One region of the Flavobacterium sp. CR10 genome, then DNA from elsewhere that is predicted to be linked to it. Evidence: riboswitches for the same ligand, from Rfam matches in the RefSeq annotation. Region 1 holds a riboswitch; the other holds the start of a gene.
What was found. Region 1 has a riboswitch for S-adenosylmethionine ahead of ACNRYB_RS21705 (redoxin domain-containing protein). Riboswitches for the same ligand answer to the same signal wherever they lie in the genome.

Region 1 (3,737 bases):
TAGGCATAAGTAGAAGTTTTTCCTGTCTGACTTGAAAGTGAATGCGTATTGGCAATCATTGGACCAATTTTATTGAGCATTATCTCTTCGATTGGAGCGTATAATCTTCCGCTGGCAACCCAGTCTGCATAAACTAGATTTTGTTCTCCGTAAACCGATTCGAAAGTATGATCAATTCCTACTGTATTTTCTCTAAATTTAGAAAAGTAACACTCAGGTTCTGTTGGTTTTGTTGTTGACTCAATAGCATTCATATCCTTGTCATTTTAAAATTAACTAATATTGTATTATTTGTATTTCTTATCAATCTTATCATTCATCTGAAAAACAAGATTGTGCTTTTCTTTTTTAAATTTTATTTTCTAAAAGTCTTTTCAATGTAGATTGTAATTCTTCTCCATACAGGTTTTTCGCAACGATTACCCCTTTAGGATCCACCAAATAGTTTCCTGGAATGGCTCTTACACCATATAATTTGGCAACAGCGCTGTTCCAGAAAAGCAAATCAGAAACATGTGTCCAGGTTAAATTATCGTCTTTAATTCCTTTAAGCCAGTTTTCTTTCTTTTTATCAAGAGAGATTGCCACAATGTTGAATCCTTTGTCGTGAAACTCTTTGTAAGCCGCTACAATATTCGGATTTTCTCTTCGGCAAGGTCCACACCATGAGGCCCAAAAATCAATCAAAGTATAGCCTTTTAAGTTATCATAAAGACGAACTGGCTTTCCTTCCGGATCATTAGCTGTAAAATCTGGGGCTTTTTTACCTACCGATAATCCGTCTAAAACAATAGCCAGTTCTTTTAATTCTTTCACGTAAGTGGTACTTTGAAGACTTTTATCTAGCAAAGCAATATTTTGTGTAATCTGTTCAGGTGTTAATCTATAAGACCAGTTTCTGTACAATACATAAGCAGAAACAATAGATTTTGGATTTTCTGTTATGAATTTACTGATTTCCACATCTTTGCTCTTTTTGTAGGCTTCAAACAAATCCTGAGAAGCAGAACCTTCAACCACAGATGTTGTGTAATATTTCTTCGGACTCAGTTTTACTGTAATCGGATTTTTTTCTAGAAAAATATACAATGGAGAGCTTTCTGTATTTACGCTTAATCCGTATAAATCTGGTGTTTTTACTTTCGTTTTAAAACTAAAATTTCCGTCTTTTACTTTTGCCGAATCAATCGTGGTAAACATCTTATTGTGAAACTTCTGCAAGTAAACGTATTGCGCTACGGTATCTGCAACCGTTCCTTTCAATTGTAAATTATTTTCCTGAGCCTGAGTTTGAAGAGCCCCAAGATATAAAGCAAAACCTAATAGTATTTTTTTCATTTTATTTTTAGTTTTAAGATTAGACAAAAGAATTTCAGGCCAATGTCAGAAGTCATTGGCAGTATTTTATTTTATAAAGAGAATCTGGTGTAAACTATTGTTTTCGCATTCAGAAAAAAGCAAAAGCGTTTTCTTCAAAAATGGAATTCAAGAGCTCATAACCTGCGTATAAAATAGATTCTGCTTTCATTTTAATTAAGATTTAATTGGATGATCTTAAACAGATTTACGGAGAAATCTTTCTTATCTGCCCGCATTTAGCGGAAGGATTTAGCACCTTATTCGGCAACAGGTTGCTAAGACTTCATTGGGCCTATTCCCTCAGTCTTTCTGGATAAGTATCATGTTATAAATTTTCTTCGATACAAATATATATTAATCCTACCGAATTAGTCAAGTTTAAAATTGTTTTTTTTTAAATTTATTTTTTAGACCCCCTTCCAAAAACCAATAAAACACTTATAATCAAATAATTAAAAAACATATTTTTATTCTTTTTCAAAATAAATTCATACGTTTTTTAATTCAAAAGCCAGAATGCATTTTAAAATTCTAATGGAATATATGCAGATATTTATTCTTTTCCAGATCTGAAAGCGGTTTTTTAAATCCGTTTTCGAGGTTAGAAGCAATTAATCCGAGCACTTGCTTTAAATCGTTAAAATTATTTGGTTTCACAAAATAACAGAATGCCCCAAGGTTTCCGGCTGCTTCCATATCATTTTTATGTGAAGAAGTAGAAATCATAATCACGGGAATATTTTTGTAACGTTCCTCTGATTTTAATTGTTTTAAACATTCCCAGCCATTCATAATAGGCATATTTAAATCTAAGAAGACAATTTCAGGAGTTTTGTCTTGACTTTTTAGCATTTTCAATGCTTGATCTCCATTTTCTGCACAATGACAAATAATACTTTCATTTATATCAGCCAACGCTTCGCAAAACATTTCTGCATCATCCCTATCATCATCGGCTAATAAAATTATCTTCTTACTCATAATCAAATGTCTTTTTCTTTCTGTTCAAATGGAAGTGTTATAATAAAAACAGCTCCTTTATCAGCAATTCCAGTTGCGGTAATATTTCCTCCGTGACGTTCTGCTATTTTTTTGCAAAGAGACAACCCTAAACCTGTTCCTTCATAACGATCTTTAGAATTTAATCGGGTAAAAGTTTCAAAAATGCGTCCTGTCTGATCGAGGTCAAATCCAATTCCGTTGTCTTCTACACTAATTACAGCTATTCTTTTACCGTCTTCAAATTGCTCTTTTGCATTAATGGTAATCTGTGGCGGAATGTTTTCTTTAGCAAATTTAATAGAATTGTTTATCAGGTTATAAAATAATTGATAAAGCAACACAGAAGCACCTTCAATAACAGGAAGTTCTTGATAGTAAATACTTCCGCCTGTTGTTTGAAGCGAAATTTCAAGATCGGCTTCTATATTTCTAATCACTTCATTGAGATTAACGATTGTTGCTTTTTGCGAGTCGGCATTGATTTTTGAATACGCAAGTACGCCGTCAATCATAGTAAACATGCGATCTGCCGCTACATGAATTCTTTCTATATATCTCGTCGCCGATTCGTCTAACTGATTTTCAAGATGATCTTCTAATCGACTTACAAATGTCTTTATTTTTCTAACAGGCTCTTTTAAATCGTGAGAAGCGACATGAGCAAATTGCTGTAAATCATCATTGGAACGTTGCAATTCTTTGGTTCGATCTGCCACCAGAATTTCTAACTTTTCTGTAATCGATTTTTGCTCATGAATATCGGTGCAGGTACCAAACCAATTGGTGATTATTCCTTCTTTATCTCTAATGGGAAGTGCTTTACTTAAAAACCAGCGGTATTCTCCTGTACTTCCATTTTTTAAACGAAATTCTATCTGATAGGAAGATCCCGCATGAACACTTTGGTACCAAGTTCGCAAAACATCGTAAACATCGTCATGATGGAGCGCTGGAACCCAACTGGAATCTCCAAATTCGTGTTCGCTAAACCCCGTATATTCATACCAACGGCTATTATAATAATCTATAAACCCATCTGGCTGAGCAGTCCAAATAATTTGAGGCACAAGATCTGCAAGCTGCCTAAATTTCTCTTCACTTTCTGCTATAACATTTTGAAGTTCTTTTTGTGAAGTAATATCACTCGCGGCGCCAAACCACTCTACAATCTTTTCGTTTTCATCTAATATAGGAACCACTCTTGAAAATACCCATCTTACAGAATCATCTTCTTTTATAATCCTATGCTCCATTTCAAAAATGCTTTTTTCTACTATAGATTTAGAAATAAGATGAACTGCCTGATTCAAATCGCTAGGATGCACAAATTTATCCAGCCAATTAATGCTATGTCCTCCAGTCCCAGAAAGTCTTCC
Region 2 (3,737 bases), 1.9 Mb from region 1:
AGAGTGCTCCGCCATGCAAACAGGCAATTTCGAGAGGAATTATAACCGATATTCTAAAAATTGCAGAAAAAATTAGAAGCAAAGAAGCAGTTTGGCTTTAATTTTTTAGAAAAAGGTAAAAAAGTTCTTTGATAAATTGATTTGTCAAATGGAGTTATGAAGAAAAGCAAGCTTGTTTTGTAAGTTTTTTACTTGTATTATTTCGTTTTCGTTTTTGTAAGATGTTTTTTGACGTTAAAAAATTGATTTTTAACGATTTTTGTAATTAAATTCTTGAATTTAATTTGTGTAATAAAAAAAATAATTGCATATTTGTTATACCCAAAAACTACTAGAAATCAAATGAACTTAAAAGTCAACAAAATGTTTTGTGCCATTTCGGTTAAGACCGAGGCTGGGGTGTCTATTGCTTAAAAAAATTGTAAGAATACAATAATAATATAGTAAGAGCCTCCCAAGAAATTTTGGGAGGCTTTTTAATTTAATACAAATGCAGAATTTAAATAAAATACAATATAAATCACAGATGAATAAATCCTTACAGATGAATAAATCCTTACAGATGAACAAGATGTTTACTGTCGCGCTTATTTGCGCATACGTCTGTTGATACTAAAAGTATACGTGAGTGTAAAAACTTAAACCCTTTTGGTATCTGAAAATCCAAAAGGGTTTTTTTATTCCAGAAAGCGATTTAACAAAAAGATAAACGAGAAATAAAGATTATAAAACACAACTTAACTAAAACTTAATATCATGAGCACATTGAACTACTTAGCAGAAAAAATTTCAAATTTGAAAAACAGAAGGACAAGAAAAAATAATCCGCCGCCAACAAACGAATTGGCTCATCCGAGATTCGGAATAACAGAGGCTGGAATCACAGAAGAAAGTAAAGGAGCTAAGAAAAAAGCACCAAACTCTTTATTGTTTTTGATGTATTCAAAAGAAAATGATACGCTTTTTATCTAAACAGAAGAAGCATCATAAACTAGGGTAAAACCTGCTTAATTTTACTGGGCATTTTTGTTCGGTAAATTTTTGCGTATAATAGTTTTTGCTAAAGTAAGTCTCAGAAATTTAACAAACACTTTTAGATAAAATTTGTTTGTTAGAGAAAATAGTAGTTAATTTGCACTCGTTAAGTTCAAACAAATATTGAAATGTTATAAAGAAAGGACGAGGGATTAGACCCGATGAAGCCTTAGCAACCCTTCGGTAAAACGAAGAAGGTGCTACATTCTACCACGCCAAACGTGGAAAGATAACAACAAGATTTTTTCTAGTTAAACCTAGTTTTTCTTTCTAATATTTCCATATACAAATCAATAATACAACAGATTTGAAATTGGAAAATATACCAAACCCTATTATAATTCAAGATTTCATCACAGAAAGTGGTGCAACCTATCATTCTATACCATTAAGTTTTACACTGTCAGGACAGCCTTTGCATAGTGCGCCTATTGTTTTGGTCAATCATGCCTTAACAGGAAATGCACAGGTAACTGGCGAAAACGGCTGGTGGAATGACTTAATTGGCGAAGGTAAAACCATCGATACTGCTGTTTATACCATTTTAGCCTTTGATATTCCTGGAAACGGAAGCAATTCTTTCTTGATCGAAAATTATCTTGACTTTACAGCCAGAGATGTTGCAAGAATGTTTGTTGAAGGTATAAAAGCTTTACATATCGAAAAACTTTTTGCGGTTATCGGAGGTTCTGTTGGAGGCGGAATTGCATGGGAAATCATTGCTTTGGCACCAAATATTACAGAAAACCTTATTCCGATTGCGAGCGACTGGAAATCTACGGACTGGCTCATCGCCAATTGCTTCCTGCAAGAACAGATTTTAAACAATTCTTCAAAACCAATTGAAGATGCCAGAATACATGCCATGCTTTGTTATCGTTCGCCAGAATCATTCAAAGAAAAATTCCAAAGAACAATCAATCAAGACCTTTTGATTTTTAATATCGAAAGCTGGCTGGCACATCACGGCAAAAAATTGCAGAAAAGATATCAGCTGTCTTCTTATAAATTAATGAATCAGTTGCTTAAAACAATTGATATCACTAGAAATAGTGAAAGTTTTGAAAACTTATTATCTAAAACAGAAGCTTCAATTCATATTATCGGAATCAATTCAGATTTGTTTTTTACAGCAAAAGAAAACGTAGAAACTTATGAAGAATTGAAGAAGTTTAAAGACAATGTTTTCTACAGCGAAATTGATTCGGTTCACGGACATGACGCTTTTTTAATCGAGTACAAACAATTAGATCATTTACTTGCCGACATTTTTAAGGCAGAAACAATAAAGAAATAAAAATGAAAGTATTAAAATTTGGAGGTAAATCATTAGCAAACGGAGAAGGACTTAACAAAGTTGTTTCAATCATTTCAGATAAAGTAAATCAAGGTGAAAAAATTGCCGTTGTAGTATCTGCGCGCGGAAATGCGACAGATGAGCTTGAATTTATCTTAAGCATTGCTGCTAAAAATGGCAGTTATAAAGAATTATTAGAGAATTTTAAAAAATATCAAATATCAGATTACCCGCAAGTTGATTTGTCTGAAGAGTTTAATGTCTTAGACAAACTTTTTGAAGGTGTAAGTTTAATCGGCGATTACAGCAAAAAAATCAAAGATCAGATTTTGTCAAAAGGAGAATTGCTTTCGGCTAAATTATTGACGGCTATTTTGTTGGAAAAAGGAATTCCAGCCAATTTTGTGGATACAAGAGAATTATTGAAAACCGATTCTAAATTTGGCGATGCACAGCCATTAGAACAGCTTTCAAAGAAAAACGTAGTAAATTATTTTAAAGAACATAACGGAGAAACGGTTAATATAGTTACAGGTTTCATTGGATCTAATAACAACAACGACACAACTACTTTAGGTAGAAATGGCAGTAACTATACCGCTTCGTTAATCGCAAATTATTTAAATGCCGAAGAATTACAAAACTTTACGCACGTAGACGGAATCTACACAGCAAATCCAGATTTAGTGGCAGACGCTAAGAAAATCGAATATTTATCGTTTAATGAAGCAAATGAGTTGGCAAATTTCGGTGCGACGATTCTTCATGCTAAAACGATTATTCCTTTGTTGGAAAAGAATATTCCGCTTCGTATTTTAAATACTTTCAATCACGAAAATCGCGGAACTTTAATTACATCAGATTCTTCTAAAGAAGGAATTAAAACACTTTCTGTTTTAGAAAATGTTTCTCTCGTAAATCTTGAAGGACGAGGATTGCTTGGAAAAGCTGGAGTTGATGCCCGAATTTTTAAAGTGATGGGTGATCATAATATCAGCGTGAGTATCATTTCTCAAGGTTCTTCAGAAAGAGGAATCGGATTGGTTGTGGCAACAGAAAAAGCTACTCTTGCAATGGTTGAATTAGAAAAAGAGTTTGAAAATGACTTTTATTCTAAAGACGTAAATCAGATTACAGTTACAGATAACGTATCGGTAATTTCAATTATCGGACAGGATTTGAGCACTTTCCATAAACCTTACACTGCTTTAATTAAAAATAAAATTGTTCCGATTTTGTTTAACAACACTGTAACGGGTAAAAACGTGAGTTTAGTTGTTAAGAAAGAGGAGTTAAACAAAGCATTAAACGTAATTCACGGAGAGATTTTTGGAGTTTCTAAGAAGATCAACATTGCAATTTTCGGCCACGGATTAGTTGGAGGAACTTTAATCAATCAGATTTT

Region 2: linked by a shared signal. The riboswitch ahead of ACNRYB_RS07005 (alpha/beta fold hydrolase) and the one ahead of ACNRYB_RS21705 (redoxin domain-containing protein) in region 1 are both predicted to bind S-adenosylmethionine.

What each region holds. Positions count from the first base shown of each region.
Region 1 covers NZ_CP185985.1:5,158,550-5,162,286, forward strand. Annotated here, with positions in the region: gene ACNRYB_RS21700 (aminotransferase class V-fold PLP-dependent enzyme) at 1-254, opposite strand, end outside; gene ACNRYB_RS21705 (redoxin domain-containing protein) at 349-1,338, opposite strand; SAM riboswitch class I at 1,579-1,679, opposite strand; gene ACNRYB_RS21710 (response regulator) at 1,891-2,340, opposite strand; gene ACNRYB_RS21715 (PAS domain S-box protein) at 2,343-3,737, opposite strand, start outside.
Region 2 covers NZ_CP185985.1:1,539,971-1,543,707, forward strand. Annotated here, with positions in the region: gene ACNRYB_RS06995 (homoserine dehydrogenase family protein) at 1-101, shown strand, start outside; gene ACNRYB_RS07000 (hypothetical protein) at 757-972, shown strand; SAM riboswitch class I at 1,164-1,271, shown strand; gene ACNRYB_RS07005 (alpha/beta fold hydrolase) at 1,349-2,332, shown strand; gene thrA (bifunctional aspartate kinase/homoserine dehydrogenase I) at 2,335-3,737, shown strand, end outside.